DNA from 2 places in the Aeromonas sp. HMWF016 genome. Region 1 is predicted to be linked to the other one. Evidence: predicted binding sites of a transcription regulator. Region 1 holds the regulator's gene; the other holds the start of a gene.
The links. The regulator NrdR, encoded in region 1, represses ribonucleotide reductase genes. The targets are predictions, from matches to a motif close to CACNNTATANNGTG.

Region 1 (9,536 bases):
CCTGGCTTTTGGCTTCATACATGGCGCTGTCTGCCGCGCTGACCAGATTTTCCGGTGTTTCGGCATGATCCGGATACATGGCAATGCCGATACTGGCCGAAATGGCAACCAGCTCATGGTCCAGCTCTACCGGTTCGCGCAGCGCGGCGAGCAGCGTATTGGCCAGAGCAGACAGCTCGTCGGGATGTTCCAGATAGGGAATGAGTACCAGAAATTCATCACCCCCCAATCGGGTGGCCAGATCGTTTTGTTGCAGGCAGCCGTTGATCCGTTCGGCCAACCGCTTGAGCAGTTGATCGCCGACCCCATGGCCCAGGCTGTCGTTGATCAGCTTGAAGCCATCAAGATCGATGAAAAGCAGCCCGAGGCGAGTGTGATTGAGCTGCGCAGTTTTGAGTTCAAGGGCCAGCCGCTCTTGCAGCAGATGGCGGTTGCCAAGTTCGGTCAGTGTATCGTGATAGGCAAGGTGGTTCAGTTCGGCCTCTACCTTGCGGATAGCGCTGATGTCGGAGAGGGCAATCACATAATGCGTCGTGTTGTTGAAACTGTCGTAGACGGCGCTGATCTGCTGCCAGGAGGAGAAGTAGCTGCCATCCTTGCGCAGGCAGACCATCTCGCCATGCCAGGCGTGGTTGCCGGGACGCAGGTTATGCCAGGGATAGTCATGCTCCATGTAGCGCCTTGGGTGCATGATGATGTCCGGCGTTCGTCCTGTCACTTCCTCGGCATCATATTGGGTCAGCATGGTAAAGGCCGGGTTGACTGAGATGATACGCTGTTCGCTGTCGAGGATGATGATCCCCTCAGCCGTGGTATCGAACACCACGTTGGCCTGATGAAGCCGCTCCTCCTGGCGGCGACGGGCTGTGGCATTGTGGATCACACCCATTACTCGCTGACCGACCGACTCGGTGGCGGGCACATGGTCGGCATGAATATCGACCCAGTGACGCTCTTGCTGGGGGGTTAGATAACTCAGAGTGAGGTGGATGGGCTCCCGCCCCAGCAGGGCCGACTTGAGCTGGCGCGCAGATTCCGGTTCAAAGCAGTCGACAAATGTCTGCAAGCCCCCGCGAAAGCGGTTGGCCGGAATGCCGAGAAGAGGCTCTATCTGACCGTCGAACAGCATGCGATCTTCCTCTACATGCCACTCCCACACTCCTATCTGGGCCGCTCGCATCGCCAGTTGCAGCCGCTGCTCGGTTTCATACTGCTCGGTGATGTCACGCACAATGGCAAGGATACCGCTCAGCTCTCCTTGCTCATCGCGCATCGGGCTGTAGGTGGCCTGCCAGCGACGATAGTTGCTGTCGTGGGCTGCAGTCTGGCCGGTGATGGCGATATCGACGTAGGGAATGCCGCTGCGCATGATCTGCTGAAACATGGGTTCCAGAGTCGGCGCCAGTTTCGGAACGACCTCCCGCAGGTGTTTGCCCTGATGCTCCTCGATGGTTTTGCCATTGATGTCGGCCAGCACCTGATTGACCTTGCGATAGCGAAACTCCCGATCGAACACGCCGATGCCCAGCGGCGCAGTGCCCATGAGCTGCTCCAGCACCGAATGATCGGAGAGCTGTGTCATGAGAGCATCGGTATCGTTGCTGAGAGGTTTTCTGTCCATGATGGCCCCGGCATTGACTTATCTGTCATTAACATCGTCTCTGAGTATGGCACGAACTCTCTGACGGGGAGCCAGGCGAGATAGTTACAGCCATACAACGTGCAAGGGGATTGACAGAAATAGAGGCAGGTTATTGAAAGAAAAAGGTTTATCCCTTCTGGCGGCCAAAGGCCTGAACGCCGCGCACAAACACCAGCCAGCCGAGCAGGTGGAAAGGCAGGGCCAGCGCATAGAGTTGCAGCCAGTGGGCACTGCTGCCGCTGCTCTGGATGAAGTCAATCCAGGCTGCCAGCAGGGCCAGCATGCCGGCTATCTGGAAGCGGCGGCGCAACACCACCTCGACACCGAGGTTGGAAAGATAGAGGGTCAGCAGGATGCCGGCAAAGCCGGTGAGCTGGGCAGTACCGTAGAGGTCGCGATCCGGATTGAACAGCAGGGCCGCGAGAGGGGTAATGCCCTGATCCTGCGGGATCAGGGCCAACAGCCAGCATGCAATCAGAAGCAGGGCTGTTTTCATCGGTTTAGCTGGCCTGGGCCGGCTTGACCAGAGTCAGGTAGTTGGCATCCATCTTGAGGAATACCCCCAGCAGACGGGCACTGGCGCCGTAAAAGCCAAACTGGTCGGCGGCGCGGCAGGCAGTTTCGAACTTGTCGAACCAGCCCAGCAGGTGGCCGTGCAGCAGCGCTTCCTGTTCGTCGAGCCAGTTTTCCCGCTCGGCTGCACTCTTTGCTTCCGCCGCGCGGATGATGAGATTGCCCATCAGGTCCAGCTCGATGGCCAGATGGTCGGCAGGCTCTTTGTATTTGTCGCTGACATTGATGCCGAGGCGATCGAGGCGGGCCTGCATCTCGGCCATCGGGGCTTGCATCAGCAACTTGGCATCGCCACGGTAGAGGGACTCGTAGGGCAGGGCACCCTGCTTGGGATCCACCAGAAACAGGCCAGCGAAGTCGGCGGCGAGTTCCTGTTGGCGATCCTGGCGCACCAGCAGGCGGGCGATGGCATCGTTGAGTTCGGCCACGGCGTCGCGCATCGGATCCAGGGTCGAGAGGCTTTTCAGGAAGCTTCGCACATCATAGGTGTCATATTCGGCGATCTGCTCATCACTGAGTTCAGCGGCGAACAGGGTGGAGAACCACCAGTAGAGTTCGGCCCGGCGTTCGCTGGTAGCCATAAAGTCCTGCATTTTTCCTCCGTAGATGGCAATCGGGAGCCTTGATGGCCCCCGATTCTAACGACTTTAAAAATAAAGGAAACGTTGCGGGTCGCTTTGCGCCACCCCGGCGTACTTATGGCAGGTCGCCCGCGTCAGGGGCGAGTCTCGAACTGCGGACAATCATCGCCAATCTGATGCCAGGGCGCTTTGGATCCGACAAAGATATGGAAGTTGGGGCTCTGGGTCGGCACATCGTCGAGGATCCCCAGTCGCAGGTTGATCTTGCCGCTGCTCTGCTTCTCGCTAAAAAGGCTGGATCCGCAATTGCGGCAGAAGGCGAGGGTGGTCTCGGCCGATTTGCGGTAGCGTGTCAGCGCCTCCTCGCCCTGTGTGACGGTGACCTTGCTGCCATCCAGTCCACCGACGGATGCATAGTCGGAGCCGGAAAACTTGCGGCACTCCGAGCAGTGGCAGTTGCCCATGTAGTCGAACTGGTCAGGCAGGGTGAGGTGGATGGCACCGCAGAGGCAGCTGGCGTGTAACTGTTTCATTATCTGTTCCTTGTGCCATTTGGCACATCAGAGAGAGTGGGTATCGTCATCGCGAAAGAGCACCTGCTTGCACTTGGAACAGACCCATTCGCGACGATAATCTGCCAGATGTACCAGCCCCACTTCCATCAATTCGTGATGGCCGCAGTGGGAACAGAAGATGATGTCGCCATCGACCGCCTCCGGGTGGATCGCCAGATACTCCATCTTTGTCGGGAGCTCCTCCCACGCGCTGGTGGGGATATGCTTGCGCTGGCTGGTGTAGTAGACCCAGTAAAACAGAAAAAAGATCGCCAGGATCAGAAAGGTGAGCAGATGATCCATCTTCAATTCCTCCGGTTAGGTGCAGCCCCTCGGATGCATGGCTGCAATCAGCTCCATCATGATGAAATTTGTTTCGAATGAAGATGTTACCGGAAGGCTAACGGGATCGTTGTGATCCCCTTCTGGTTTTGCCCAGTTCAAAAGCAGGGTTGAATGAGACTTTTTGAGTCACGATTGCAGGCCGGGGCGGGCAGGCACTCCTGATTTTTACAACATAAATTCAACATTTTTTTAGGTGGTTGGACTGTCTCTTTGATCCAGCTCACGTTACAATGCGCGGGCCCACTTCACCTATCGCGCAAACGATTTTCAGGAGAGAAACGGATGTTGAAACGTGACATGACCATCGCCAATTATGATCCGCAATTGTGGCAGGCCATCACAGACGAAACCCGTCGTCAGGAAGAGCATATCGAGCTGATTGCGTCCGAGAACTACACCAGCCCCCGAGTCATGGAAGCCCAGGGCTCCCAGCTGACCAACAAGTACGCTGAAGGTTACCCCGCCAAGCGTTACTACGGTGGTTGCGAGTATGTGGATGTGGTTGAAACCCTGGCTATCGAGCGCGCCAAAGAGCTGTTCGGTGCCACCTACGCCAACGTGCAGCCGCACTCCGGCTCCCAGGCCAACAGCGCCGTCTACATGGCCCTGCTGCAGCCGGGCGACACCGTACTGGGCATGAACCTGGCCCACGGCGGTCACCTGACTCACGGCTCTCCGGTCAACTTCTCCGGCAAGCTGTACAACATCGTGCCTTACGGTATCGATGAGTCTGGCAAGATCGACTACGACGATATGGAGCGCCAGGCTGTCGAGCACAAGCCGAAGATGATGATCGGTGGCTTCTCCGCCTACTCCGGCATCGTTGACTGGGCCCGCATGCGTGAAATCGCCGACAAGGTGGGTGCCTACCTGTTCGTTGACATGGCCCACGTGGCAGGCCTCATCGCCGCTGGCGTCTATCCGAACCCGGTTCCCCACGCTCACGTGGTCACCTCCACCACCCACAAGACCCTGGCCGGTCCGCGTGGTGGTCTGATCCTCTCCGCCGCTGACGATGAGGAGCTCTACAAGAAGCTCAACTCTGCCGTCTTCCCGGGTGGTCAGGGTGGCCCGCTGATGCACGTCATCGCCGGTAAAGCCGTTGCCTTCAAAGAGGCGCTGGAGCCCGAGTTCAAGACCTATCAGGCTCAGGTCGTGAAAAACGCCAAGGCGATGGCTGCTACCTTCATCGAGCGCGGTTACAAGATCGTCTCCGGCGGTACCGACAACCACCTGATGCTGGTTGATCTGATCGGCCGCGAGCTGACCGGTAAGGATGCTGACGCTGCGCTGGGCAAAGCCAACATCACCGTCAACAAGAACTCCGTGCCCAACGACCCGCGCTCCCCGTTCGTCACCTCCGGTGTGCGGATCGGTACCCCGGCCATCACCCGCCGCGGTTTCAAGGAAGCCGAGTCCATCGAGCTGACCCACTGGATCTGCGACGTACTGGACAACCACGACAATGATGCCGTGCTGGCCACCGTACGCGAGAAGGTGCTGGATATCTGCCGCCGCTTCCCGGTGTATGGCTGATAAGTCAGACCGTCCGGTTTGAGACCAATGCCACCTTCGGGTGGCATTGTTTTTTATGGCGTTGGGCAACACGGGAGGAATGAGATTGAACCGCGAAGAGAAGATGCAGAGCGAAGAGGCACACTCCTGCGCAGAGCGGGACAAGGCGCTGGAGGCGGAGCTTCGGCTGGCAATCCGCGCCCAGTATCACTTTCGTGCCAGCGAGCAGGGGCTGCTGGCATGGGATGTACGGCGGCTGGTGCGACTGAGCCGTGATCTGCCGCGGCAGGCGGTGGCATTGAGCGACATTGCCGAGCTTGACCGCGATCACTGGTACGGTCATGGCAGCACCAGCCCCACGGTACGCAGCGTGGTCGAGCACTGCCAGCTCATCATGGCGGCGGATCTCGCCTATCCGATCATTCTCGATAGCGCCGGTCGGGTGATGGATGGCATGCACAGGGTCGGCAAGGCGCTGCTGCTGGGCCACAACCATATCGATGCGGTGCGGTTTATGGTCGATCCTGCCCCCGATTATCAGGATTGCGATCCCGATAGCCTGCCTTATGACGACTGAGTTGCCTCCTGGCAATAACGACTGGAAAAATCACGCTTTTGCGCTTTTTACCGCGGTTGGATGGCCGTGCTACACTGGCCGACCTAACACCCGCACCTGTGGCGGGTGCCCCGTTTTGTTAACGCCGGAGGTCAGATGCATTGCCCTTTCTGTAGTGCCGTTGATACCAAGGTGATCGATTCCCGTCTGGTGGCCGAAGGCCATCAGGTGCGCCGCCGTCGCGAATGCCTGCTCTGTCACGAGCGTTTTACCACCTTCGAGATGGCCGAGCTGGTGATGCCGCGGGTCATCAAGTCCAACGGTTCGCGCGAGCCGTTCAACGAGGACAAGCTGCGGGCCGGTATCCTGCGGGCGCTGGAGAAGCGTCCGGTGAGCATGGAAGCCATCGAAAAGGCGGTCAACCACATCAAGTCACGCCTGCGCGCTACCGGCGAGCGGGAAGTCGCCTCCCAGCTGGTGGGCAATTTGGTGATGGATGAACTCAAGGGATTGGACAAGGTGGCCTATATCCGCTTTGCCTCCGTCTATCGCAGCTTTGAAGATATCCGTGAGTTTGGCGAAGAGATCGCCAAGCTGGAGAAGTAACGGCTGCGAACCCCTCCCGGATCGGAGGGGGCATAATCGGCCGGGGCCGCCACGCTGGCTGCCGGCTGGCAAATGGACTGTTACGCCAGTGAAACATCCAAGCTGAGTATTGTTTCGCTGGTGAAAAAATATGAGGGCGTGCGACCGCAATCTGCGAGTCGGCGCCTGCCGCCATGGCAGGAGATGCCATGGCCGATCTGCCCGATGTTGTTGGCGATAAGATGGTGAGCTGCAAGAGGTAAGAGAACGCAACTCATCTTCTTGCCCCATCAGATTGCTGCACCACACGGGATACGTTGCTGGAAACAGGAGCCCGGATGTTTAGTCAAGATGATTACCAATGGATGAGTCGGGCCCTCGAGCTGGCCCGCCGCGGCCGTTACACCACGGCCCCCAACCCCTGCGTCGGCGCCGTGCTGGTCAAGGATGGCGTGGTGGTTGGCGAGGGGTGGCATCAGAAGGCGGGCGAGTCCCATGCCGAGGTCTACGCCCTGCGCGCCGCCGGTGACAACGCCCGTGGTGCCACCGCCTATGTGACCCTCGAACCCTGCTCCCACCACGGTCGTACTCCCCCCTGTGCCGAGGCGCTGATCAATGCCGGCGTGGCCCGGGTGGTGGCGGCCATGGTTGACCCGAATCCCCAGGTGGGCGGACGCGGCCTGCGCATGCTCTCCGAAGCTGGCATCAAGACCGATTTCGGCCTGCTGGCGAGCGAAGCGGAAGCGCTCAACCCGGGCTTTTTCAAGCGGATGCGTACCGCCTTCCCGCGAGTGACCGTCAAGCTGGGGGCCAGTCTCGATGGCCGCACCGCCATGGCGAGCGGCGAGAGCCAGTGGATCACCTCCCCGGATGCGCGCCGTGACGTGCAGCGGCTGCGTGCCCGCCACGATGCGGTGCTCTCCAGCGCCGAGACTGTGCTGGCCGATGGCGCCTCCCTGACCGTGCGCTGGGACGAGCTGCCCCCCTCGGTCAAGGCGAGCTATCCCAAAGAGACCCTGCGCCAGCCGCTGCGGGTCATCGTCGATTCGCAAAACCGGCTCACCCCCGACTTGCCGCTGTTCCAGAGCGAGAGTCCGGTGCTGCTGGCGCGTCACAAGGCGTCCGGCGAGTGGCCCGCGTGGGTGCAGCAGCTGGAGCTGCCGCTGCTGGATGGCAAGCTGGATCTGGTCAGCCTGTTCATGCTGCTGGCCAAACAGAATATCAACTCGGTACTGGTCGAGGCGGGCCCGCGGCTGTGCGGCGCTCTGCTGGAAAAGGGGCTGGTGGATGAGCTGGTGCTCTATCAGGCGCCCAAATTGATGGGCGATGAGGGGCGCGGCCTGTTCCATCTGCCCGGCCTGACCCGGCTGTTCCAGGCCCCCAAGCTCGCCATCAAGGATGTGCGCATGGTAGGGCCGGATATTCGCATTACCGCCAAAATAGCCTGATCTTTCAATGTTCAAGGGGGCAGCAGCTGCCCCCTTCATCAGCAAGGTGATCTGCATGTTTACCGGAATTATCGAAGCGGTGGGGACTCTGGCCGAGCTGCGCCGTCAGGGGGAGGACATGGCCCTTACCGTCCATGCCCCCGCACTGGATTTTAGCGACGTCAAACTGGGTGACTCCATCGCCACCAACGGCGTCTGCCTCACCGTCGTGGCGCTGGGCGACAAGCGCTATACCGCCGACGTGTCGCTGGAAACCCTCTCCCGTACCGGCTTTGCCGCCGCCAAGGTGGGCGATCGGGTCAACCTCGAGAAGGCGCTGATGCCCACCTCCCGCCTCGGCGGCCATCTGGTCTCCGGCCACGTGGACGGGGTAGGGGAAGTGAAAAGCGTCTCCAGCAGCGGCCGCGCCATCGAGTACTGGATCAAGGCGCCGGGGGAGCTCTCCCGCTACATCGCCGAGAAGGGCTCCATTGCGGTGGATGGCATCAGCCTTACCGTCAACGCGGTGCAGGGGGAGCTGTTCCGCCTGACCATCGTGCCCCACACCGCGCAGGAGACCACCATCGCCAGCTGGAAGCCGGGCCACAAGGTCAACCTCGAGGTCGATCAGATCGCCCGCTATCTGGAGCGGCTGATGATGGGCAAGAGTCAGGAGAGCTGCGCCTCCACCCTGACTCTGGACAAGCTGGCCAAGGCCGGTTTTCTCTGATGGTCGGGGGGCTGGCCCCGACCAAAACGATTTTCTGTGATCCCGCTCCGATTGAAATGGGGCCATGCGCCCCAATCTAGAGCAGCATATCTCGCATTCCCGTTGAGCCTGCGGGCTCAATCCCCAAATAGACAGATGGAGTAGCCCATGGCGCTGAGCACAACCCAGGAAATCATTGCCGACATAAAGGCTGGCAAGATGGTGATCCTGATGGATGACGAAGACAGGGAGAACGAAGGGGACCTCATCATGGCCGCCTCCTGCGTCCGTCCGGAGGATATCAACTTCATGGCCCGCTACGGCCGTGGCCTCATCTGCCTGACCCTGACCCGGGATCGCTGCAAGCAATTGGCGCTGCCGCTGATGGTGGATCGCAACAATGCCCAGTTCTCCACCGCCTTTACCGTCTCCATCGAGGCGGCAGAAGGGGTGACCACAGGTATCTCCGCCGCTGATCGCGCGGTGACCGTGCAGGCCGCCGTGGCGGCCAATGCCAAGGCGGCCGATCTGGTGCAGCCGGGCCACATTTTCCCGCTGATGGCGCAGGATGGCGGCGTGCTGACCCGTGCCGGCCACACCGAAGCGGGCTGCGATCTGGCCCGTCTGGCCGGTTTCGAGCCTGCCGCCGTCATCGTCGAGATCCTCAATGAAGATGGCACCATGGCGCGCCGCCCGGATCTGGAGCTGTTCGCCGAGGAGCACGGCATCAAGCTTGGCACCATCGCCGACCTTATCGAGTACCGTAACCAGCACGAGACCACGGTCGAGAAGGTGGCCGAATGCAAGCTGCCGACCGAGTTTGGCGAGTTTGATCTCATCACTTTCCGCGACACCATCGACAATCAGGTTCACTTCGCCCTGAAAAAGGGTGAGGTGCAGGCCGATCAGCCGACCCTGGTGCGGGTTCACCTGCACGACGTGCTGAGCGATCTGCTGCTGACCGATCGCCATGCCGCCCGCAGCTGGCCGCTGCCCAAATCCATGGCCCGCATTGCCGACGAGGGCGGGGTGCTGGTGATCCTGGGGGC
Region 2 (9,536 bases), on a different contig from region 1:
CTGGCCTCCAAAACCTATGCCCCGATGGCTGCCGTGATGGCCGCCGGTATGGTGCCGGCACTGGGTATGGGTATCGCCACCTTCCTGGCCCGCACCAAGTTCATCAAGGCGGAGCAGGAAGCGGGCAAAGCTTCCTTCGTGTTGGGTCTGTGCTTTATCTCCGAGGGGGCCATTCCGTTTGCCGCCAAGGATCCGATGCGCGTTATCCCGGCCTGTATGGTCGGCGGCGCCCTGACCGGTGCGCTCTCCATGCTGTTCGGCTGCGAGCTGATGGCTCCCCACGGCGGTCTGTTTGTGCTCTTCATCCCGCACGCCATCAGCAACGTCATGATGTATATCGTGGCGATTGCGGCAGGTTCGCTGCTGACCGGTGTCTCCTACGCCATGCTCAAGCGCGGTGAAGAGCAGGCCAAACTGGCCACCGCATAAGCCTTGCCACCCGACAAAACGTCATAACCAAGAGCGGCCTGCGGGCCGCTTTTGGTTTTGCCGAGGGTATAGGTGAGCTGTGAGAGGGGATTGCAGGTAGGCGGAGGTTAAAAATCCCAGCCCGGTTGTTCTGGCTGCTCGGGTTGGGCTCCTTCCTGTGCCTTGCGGCGGGCTGTTTCAACCCGCGCCTTGCGGGCGCGACACAGACGCATCACATCCTGCTGCTGGGCGGGGGTCATGGCGAGCCAGTTGAAACGCTCCTCGCGGCTGCGCAAACACCCTTTGCAGTAGCCCTTGTTGTTCACTTCGCAGACCCCGATGCAGGGGCTCTGCAGCGGGAAGATTTCGAGCTGTTCCATCCATCACCTCGCACATCCTGTCACCTTGTTATAACCCAGCCGTCACCTTTGGCGAAATCCCTCTTCAAGTGATTGATGTCGTTTGCTTTCCCCCTGCAAATTTGGCATCTTCCCCGCCGAGCATGGCTATTGGCGTTATATGAGGACATATGAATAAACACGCGTACTGGCTGACCGCCGTGGTGCTGGGTCTGGCCGGGTGTGCAGGCAACTCTGAGCAAAATCAGGTGCCCAAAAAACAGACCGACAACAGATGTTTCCTAAACTGCGAGGTGCCGGTAAATCTCGGCAAGCAGTATCTGGACGGCACCTTGCCGGGGGAGCTTGTCAGGGTTGAGCGGGTCAATAGCCGTGCACGAGCCGATTACAGCAAGTTTGGCCCGCAGAGCCGGCTGGTATTGGAGCGTTCCGGCAAAATGAACCGCCGTTATGGCGAGCTCTACCACAAGCTCTCCCGCTGGGTGGCTAACGGCGGCAACCCTACCGACATCACCCGTTACGGTATCAGCCTGGCCCAGCTGGGCGGGGCGGATCGGATGGGTAACGTGCTCTTCACCGGCTACTACTCGCCAGTACTGGAGGTGCGTCGTCGTCCCGATGCCAAGTACAAATATCCTATTTATGCCATGCCCAACTGTGGCAGCCGTTGTCCGACCCGGGCCCAGATCCATCAGGGGGCGCTGGCCAACCGCGGCTTGGAGCTGGGCTACAGCAAATCCCTTATCGACAACTTCCTGATGGACGTACAGGGCTCCGGCTTTGTGCACTATGGCGATGAGGACCGGCTGCAGTATCTGGGCTACAGCGGCAAGAACGGCCACGGTTATGTGAGTATCGGCCGGGTGCTGATCGACCGCGGTGAAGTGCCCAAAGAGCAGATGTCAATGAAAGCCATCAAGGATTGGGCGAGCCGCCAGCCGGAGGAGAGCGTCAAGGAGCTGGTGGAGCAGAACCCCTCCTATGTCTTCTTTGAGCGCCGCCCGACCAACGATGTGATCGGTGCTGCCGGTATTCCGCTGCTGCCAATGGCGGCCGTTGCTGCCGACAAGACCCTGTTGCCGATGGGAACCCCAATCCTCGCCGAAGTGCCCTTGCTCGACAAAGAGGGCAACTGGACCGGCAAGCATCAGCTGCGGCTGTTGATTGCGCTGGATGTGGGCGGAGCGGTGAAGAAGGGCCACCTCGACCTCTACCACGGCATGGGCGAGAAGGCCGGTGTCGCAGCGGGTCACTACAAGCACTTCGGCCGGGTCTGGAAGTTGGGTCTGCACCATGGGCCGACTGCCGCACCCTGGTTGTAACGCCAGAGCTGGCGGGTGGTGTATCAGCCAGCAGCCCACTTAGGCATCGAGATAGATGTAAAAAGCCGCCGGAGCAATCCGGCGGCTTTTTGTTTTGGTCTCTTTGGCTGTACGCACGAGGTGTTGCAAACAGGATCAGCGTTTCTGGATATCCAGCCTGATGGCGCCGACCGGTTTGCAGCAGCAGGGCAGGCACTCTCCCTGCGAGACAAACGCCAGCGGCACGGCGGCGTAGTGCACCGAGCCTGCCAGCAAGGGCGTGCGGCAAGCGCCGCAATAGCCGCTGCGGCACTGGAACTCCACGTGATGACCGTGGCGCTCCAGGGTCTCCAACACGCTTTCGCCGGGATGGGCGTGCAGCACGGCACCATCCCGGGTATGTACCCGCGGTGCCACGATCGCATGCTGTTCGGCAGGCGCGTGCGGGGCAGGGGTCAGCGTGTTGGTGGCGTCACTCACAGTTCGAAATCACCCAGATCGTCGGCATTTACTTCGCTGTCGATCTGACCGACCAGATAGGAGCTTACCTCTACCTCTTGCGGGGCGACCTGTACGTTGTCAGACGACAGCCAGGTGTTGATCCAGGGGATCGGGTTCTGCTTGGTGCCGGCAAAGGCGGGTTGCAGGCCGACCGCGCTCATGCGCAGGTTGGTGATGTACTCAACGTACTGGCAGAGGATGTCCTTGTTCAGGCCGATCATGGAGCCGTCCCGGAACAGGTACTCGGCCCACTCTTTCTCCTGAATGGCTGCTTCCTTGAAGATCTCGAAGCAGGCCTGTTCGCACTCGGCGGCGATCTCGGCCATCTCGGGGTCATCCTGGCCGGTACGCATCAGGTTCAGCATATGCTGCGTCCCTGTCAGATGAAGTGCTTCGTCACGGGCGATCATCTTGATGATCTTGGCGTTGCCTTCCATCAGCTCGCGCTCGGCGAAGGCAAACGAACAGGCGAAGCTGACGTAGAAGCGGATTGCTTCCAGCGCGTTGACGCTCATCAGGCACAGATAGAGTTTCTTCTTCAGCCCGCGCAATGTGATGGTCACCTCGCGGCCAGAGACCGTATGGGTTCCTTCACCGTGCAGGTTGTAGAGCGCGGTCGACTCGATCAGATCGTCGTAGTAGTGGCTGATGGAGCCAGCACGCTTGAGGATCTGCTCGTTGGTCACGATATCGTCGAACACCTGGGCCGGTGAGTTGACGATATTGCGGATGATGTGGGTGTAGGAGCGAGAGTGAATGGTCTCGGAGAAGGCCCAGGTCTCAATCCAGGTTTCCAGCTCCGGAATGGAGACCAGCGGCAGCAGGGCGACGTTCGGGCTGCGGCCCTGGATGGAGTCCAGCAGGGTCTGGTACTTCAGGTTGGAGATGAAGATGTGCTGCTCGTGGGGTGGCAGGGCCTGATAGTCGATGCGATCGTGGGAGACATCCACTTCTTCCGGGCGCCAGAAGAAGGAGAGCTGCTTCTCGATCAGGCGCTCGAACACTTCGTGCTTTTGTTGATCATAACGGGCTACGTTGACCGATTGGCCAAAAAACATCGGCTCTTTGAGCTGGTCGTTTTGGGTTTGGCAGAAAGTTGAATAGGCCATGGTTACCAGAATATGTGAATAGAGAAAACAGGAGAGCGGGAGCTTCATGCTCCCGCCCGGTTATCAGATCTTGCCGTGACTTAGATTTTGCAAGCCCCGCCAGCGCAACCGTCATCTTGCAGATCGGTCTGGGCATCGTCTGCACCATCACGGGTGTTGTGATAGTACAGGGTCTTGAGGCCGTATTTGTAGGCGGTCAGCAAGTCCTTCAGCAGCTGTTTCATCGGCACCTTGTTGCCTTCGAAACGGGCCGGGTCGTAGTTGGTGTTGGCGGAGATCGCCTGATCCACAAACTTCTGCATGATACCGACCAGCTGCAGGTAGCCGTCAACGCTCGGTTGCTTCCAGAGCAATTCGTATTGATCTTTCAGGCGATCATACTCGGGCACCACCTGTTTGAGAATGCCGTCTTTGGAGGCCTTGACCGAGACCAGGCCGCGCGGCGGCTCGATGCCGTTGGTGGCGTTGGAGATCTGGCTGGAGGTCTCGCTCGGCATCAGGGCAGTCAGGGTAGAGTTGCGCAGACCCACGGACTTGATCTCTTCACGCAGACTTTCCCAATCCAGAAGCAGTGGCTCGTTGCACAGTACATCCAGATCCTTCTTATAAGTATCGATAGGCAAAATGCCTTGGGCGTAGGTGGTCTCGCCAAACAGCGGGCAGGGGCCGAACTCGCGGGCCAGCTGCACGGAGGCTTTCAGCAGGTAGTACTGGATCGCTTCGAAAGTGCGGTGAGTCAGCGCCAGACCGGAGCCGTCAGAGTAGCGGGCACCATTCTTGGCCAGGTAGTAGGCGTAGTTGATGACGCCGATCCCCAGAGTACGACGCCCCATGCTGCCACGCTTGGCGGCGGCAATCGGGTAGTCCTGATAGTCGAGCAGGGCATCGAGGGCACGCACGGCCAGATCGGCCATCTCTTCCAGATCTTCCAGCTTGTCGATGGCACCCAGGTTGAAGGCGGAGAGGGTGCACAGGGCGATCTCGCCGTTCTCGTCGTCGATGTTGTTGAGCGGCTTGGTCGGCAGCGCAATCTCAAGGCAGAGGTTGGACTGGCGTACCGGCGCCACGCTCGGATCAAACGGGCTGTGGGTGTTGCAGTGATCGACGTTCTGGATGTAGATGCGACCGGTACCTGCACGCTCCTGCATCATCAGGGAGAAGAGATCGACTGCCTTGAGGGTCTTCTTGCGAATGGCAGGATCCTGCTCGTACTTGACGTAGAGCTCTTCGAACTTGTCCTGATCGGCGAAGAAGGCATCGTACAGACCCGGCGCATCGGACGGGGAGAACAGTGTGATGTCACCGCCCTTGATGAGGCGCTGGTACATCAGCTTGTTGATCTGCACGCCGTAGTCCATGTGACGGACACGGTTCTCTTCCACGCCGCGGTTGTTCTTCAGCACCAGCAGGCTTTCCACTTCGGTGTGCCACAGCGGGTAGAACAGGGTGGCCGCACCGCCGCGCACGCCGCCCTGGGAGCAGCACTTCACGGCAGTCTGGAAGTATTTGTAGAAGGGGATGCAACCGGTGTGGAACGCTTCGCCGCCACGGATGGGGCTGCCCAGACCTCGGATGCGACCAGCGTTGATGCCGATACCGGCGCGCTGGGAGACGTAACGCACGATGGAGCTGGCGGTGGCGTTGATGGAATCCAGGCTGTCGTCGCACTCGATCAGTACGCAGGAGCTGAACTGACGGGTCGGGGTTCGCACGCCGCTCATGATCGGGGTCGGCAGCGAGATCTTGAAGGTCGAGACTGCATCATAGAAGCGCTTGATGTAGTCCAGACGGGTATCTTTCGGGTACTTGGAGAAGAGGCAGGCCGCTACCAGGATGTAGATGAACTGCGGGCTCTCGTAGATCTCGCCGGTGACGCGGTTTTGTACCAGATACTTGCCTTCCAACTGCTTGACCGCCGCGTAGGAGAAGTTCATGTCGCGCCAGTGATCCATGTGCGCGTTCAGCTCTTCGAATTCGGCCTGGGTGTAGTCTCCCAGCAGGTGTTTGTCGTACTTGCCCATGTCGACCAGACGAGCCACGTGCTGGTAGAGGTGGGGCGGTTCGAACTGGCCGTAGGCCTTCTTGCGCAGGTGGAAGATGGCCAGACGGGCAGCCATGTACTGGTAGTCCGGGGTCTGCTCGGAGATGAGGTCAGCCGTTGCCTTGATGATGGTTTCGTGAATGTCGGCGGTACGGATACCGTCATAGAACTGGATGTGGGACTTGAGCTCTACCTGGGAGACCGACACGTTGTCGAGACCCTCGGCGGCCCAGTCCAGCACGCGGTGAATTTTATCCAGATCGATGGGTTCTTTGTGTCCGTTACGCTTCGTCACAAACAAGTTCATTGGCTGATGACCTTTAGTTGATTCCCGAAAAACCATCGCACGCCACCCGGCTGCAGGCGGTCACAGGAGGACGGGCCGGTGCAGTTGTTGGGTAACTATTGTGCGATGAATCACAAGATATAGTGTTATTTTGATGTCGAGCTACAAGATAGTGAGGTCGACTGCGCATTGCAATGTGTGGATAACTGGCTTGCTGTGGATAAATTGTGGGTGTTGTTGTCTCTGTTAGTGGTTGCTCACAGTGAGCGGGTTTTCATTCGTCCGCTTCGTCAAATGCAAGCCTCCCGATCGAAGATGGAAAATTTAAATAACTTTTTTTGCTTGCGAAAAGGGGGCCTTTTTACTAGCAAACCGCGGCTGATTATCCATTGCCCAACAAGGGACAAAAGCTGTCCAGCTCTCGGTTGTCACTGCAAAATGTGAAGCGCACTTTCTCGGTCTGCTTGCTGACAGTTGCCTCAGTGAAATGGGAGCAAGGTTGTCATATGGACTCTTTGCGACAGTTAAAGTTGCCTTGGCTATCCATCTACGCTCTCTTCTCGTTAGCTGTCGGGACAGGAGAAGGCCGCAAAAAAGGGCATCGATCCCTGATGCCCCAACTCTTGCTACGTTACGACCGGCAGTTTCAGCCCAGCTCGTAGCGCAGCCAGTGGTGCAGCGCCTGCACGGTATCAAAGTGCAGATCGGCGCCCCACTGGGCAGGATCTTCCTCATCATTGAGATAGCCCCAGCCAGCGACTGCAGTGCGCATGCCGGCGTTGCGGCCCGCTTCGATGTCGCGCACATGATCCCCCACATAGAGGCAGTGACTCGCTTCGACGCCGAGCTTCTCGCAGGCAAAATACATGGGGGCAGGGTCGGGCTTGCGTACCGGCAGGGTATCGGCGCTGACGGTGACGCCGCAACTGGCGAGCTCGGGCAGGGCCGCCAGCAGCGGCTCGGTGAGAAAGGCTGGCTTGTTGGTGACGATGCCCCAGGGCAGCTGCTTCTCGTCGAGCCACTCGATGAGATCCACCATCCCTTCATAGGGGCGGGTGCCGACGCAAAGATTGGCTGCGTAGTAGTCGAGCAGGGCACTGCGCAGGCGCGTGGTCCCCAGCTCTTCCAGCAGATCATCGCCGAGCCCCGCCCTGAGCAGCCCGAGGGCGCCGTGGGAGGTGGTCTGGCGAATGATCTCGTCAGAAAGCGGCGCAAAGCCTTCGTTTATCAGTACATGGTTGACGGCGGCCCCCAGATCCGGGGCTGTGTCGAGCAGGGTGCCATCCAGATCGAACAGCACACAGCGCAGGGGCAGAGGGTGAGAGGCGCTCATCAACCGTGCTCCGGGCGGACAAACTCCACCATATAGTTGACGTCGACATTTTTGCCGAGCTTGAACTGGTTGGTGAGGGGGGCGTAGTGGACGCCGCTCATGTCCCGCACCAGCAGGCCAGCCGCTTCACCCATGCGACACAGTTCGGCCGGGGTGATGAATTTTTTGTGATCGTGGGTACCCTTGGGCACCATCTTCATCAGGTATTCGGCCCCGATGATCATCATCAGATAGGATTTGGGGTTGCGGTTGATGGTGGAGACGAACACCCGGCCGCCCGGGCGTACCAAAGTCGCGATGGCGCGCAGCACGGAGGCGGGGTCCGGCACATGCTCCAGCATCTCCATGCAGGTGACTACGTCATACTGGCCCGGCACTTCGGCGGCATGGGCTTCGGCGGTGATCTGGCGGTACTCGAGCTCGACACCCTGCTCCAGAGCGTGCAAGCGGGCGACGCCGAGGGGCTCCTTGCCCATGTCGATGCCGGTGACCCTGGCGCCACGGCGGGCCATGCTCTCGGAGAGGATGCCACCACCGCAGCCGATATCGAGCATGCGCTTGCCAAACAGACCGCCACTTTTGTCGGTGATCCAGTCAAGGCGTACCGGATTGATTTGATGCAGGGGTTTGAATTCACCTTCCATGTCCCACCAGCGGGAGGCGATGGCTTCAAACTTGGCGATTTCTGTCAGATCGACATTGGCATCACTGTTCATTTTTCGAAGATCCTGTGGCAGGGCGCCCGCTTCTGAGTCATGGGCGCAATCTATTGTCCTGGCGGGCATTATAACGGACGGACTTTGTCACACCAGCCCGATCTGATACCCGATTTGTGGCTTAAGGTATTTGGCTCAGTGTGTTACCATGTCGCGCTGTTTAAGCCAAAGAACAACTAATTAGGGATAAGGCTTTCTATGAGCGATCTGGCCAGAGAGATCACGCCGGTCAACATCGAAGAAGAGCTCAAGAGTTCCTATCTTGATTACGCCATGAGCGTGATCGTAGGACGAGCTCTGCCGGATGTGCGTGATGGCTTGAAACCGGTTCACCGCCGCGTTCTGTTTGCTATGAACGAGTTGGGGAACGACTGGAACAAGCCCTATAAAAAATCGGCCCGTGTGGTCGGTGACGTAATCGGTAAATATCACCCGCACGGCGATAGCGCTGTGTATGACACCATTGTCCGGATGGCGCAGGATTTCTCCATGCGTTACATGCTGGTCGATGGTCAGGGCAACTTCGGTTCAGTCGACGGCGACAGCGCCGCGGCGATGCGTTATACCGAAGTGCGGATGGCCCGCATCTCACACGAGCTGCTGGCTGATCTGGACAAAGAGACCGTGGACTGGGTGCCGAACTATGACGGCACCGAGATGATCCCGGCGGTCATGCCTACCAAGGTTCCCAACCTGCTGGTCAACGGCTCCTCCGGTATCGCGGTGGGCATGGCGACCAACATTCCGCCTCACAATCTCACCGAGATTGTCAATGGCTGCCTGGCGCTGATCGAGAACGGCGACCTCACCATTGACGAGCTGATGACCTACATCACCGGCCCGGATTTCCCCACCGGCGGCATTATCAACGGTCGTTCCGGCATCGTGCAGGCGTACCGTACCGGTCGTGGCTCCATCTATGTGCGGGCCAAAGCTGAAGTGGAAGTGGACGAGAAGACCAGTCGCGAGACCATCATCGTTCACGAGATCCCCTATCAGGTGAACAAGGCTCGACTGATCGAGAAGATCGCCGAGCTGGTCAAAGAGAAGAAGATCGAGGGCATCAGTGCCCTGCGCGATGAGTCTGACAAAGACGGCATGCGCATCGTTATCGAGATCAAGCGCGGCGAGTCCGGCGAGATTGTGCTGAACAATCTCTACAAGCACACCCAGATGCAGACCACGTTCGGCATCAACATGGTGGCGCTCGATAACAACCAGCCCAAGGTGATGAACCTTAAAGAGATCCTGGATGCGTTCCTGCTGCACCGTCGTGAAGTGGTGACTCGCCGGACCGTGTTCGAACTGCGCAAGGCGCGGGATCGGGCGCACATTTTGGAAGGTCTGGCGGTTGCGCTGGCCAACATCGATCCCATCATCGAGCTTATTCGCCACAGCGCGACCCCGGCCGACGCGAAAGCGGGCCTGGTTGCCAAGGGCTGGGAACTTGGCAACGTGGCCGCCATGCTGGAAAAGGCGGGC

Region 2: the regulator NrdR is predicted to act here: its motif matches at 6,138-6,151, upstream of nrdA (class 1a ribonucleoside-diphosphate reductase subunit alpha).

The regions. Positions count from the first base shown of each region.
Region 1 covers NZ_CAWNWX010000112.1:113,565-123,100, reverse strand. The annotation lists gene AACS24_RS19500 (sensor domain-containing protein) at 1-1,582, opposite strand, end outside; gene AACS24_RS19495 (hypothetical protein) at 1,770-2,138, opposite strand; gene torD (molecular chaperone TorD) at 2,143-2,808, opposite strand; gene AACS24_RS19485 (GFA family protein) at 2,931-3,329, opposite strand; gene AACS24_RS19480 (hypothetical protein) at 3,357-3,653, opposite strand; gene glyA (serine hydroxymethyltransferase) at 3,978-5,231, shown strand; gene AACS24_RS19470 (hypothetical protein) at 5,311-5,787, shown strand; gene nrdR (transcriptional regulator NrdR) at 5,923-6,372, shown strand; gene ribD (bifunctional diaminohydroxyphosphoribosylaminopyrimidine deaminase/5-amino-6-(5-phosphoribosylamino)uracil reductase RibD) at 6,690-7,799, shown strand; gene AACS24_RS19455 (riboflavin synthase) at 7,855-8,508, shown strand; gene ribBA (bifunctional 3,4-dihydroxy-2-butanone-4-phosphate synthase/GTP cyclohydrolase II) at 8,656-9,536, shown strand, end outside.
Region 2 covers NZ_CAWNWX010000115.1:8,808-18,343, reverse strand. The annotation lists partial or broken gene AACS24_RS20145 (fructose-specific PTS transporter subunit EIIC) at 1-429, shown strand, start outside; gene AACS24_RS20140 (DUF1289 domain-containing protein) at 537-788, opposite strand; gene mltA (murein transglycosylase A) at 938-2,089, shown strand; gene yfaE (class I ribonucleotide reductase maintenance protein YfaE) at 2,225-2,548, opposite strand; gene nrdB (class Ia ribonucleoside-diphosphate reductase subunit beta) at 2,545-3,678, opposite strand; gene nrdA (class 1a ribonucleoside-diphosphate reductase subunit alpha) at 3,759-6,026, opposite strand; gene AACS24_RS20115 (HAD family hydrolase) at 6,652-7,338, opposite strand; gene ubiG (bifunctional 2-polyprenyl-6-hydroxyphenol methylase/3-demethylubiquinol 3-O-methyltransferase UbiG) at 7,338-8,054, opposite strand; gene gyrA (DNA topoisomerase (ATP-hydrolyzing) subunit A) at 8,253-9,536, shown strand, end outside.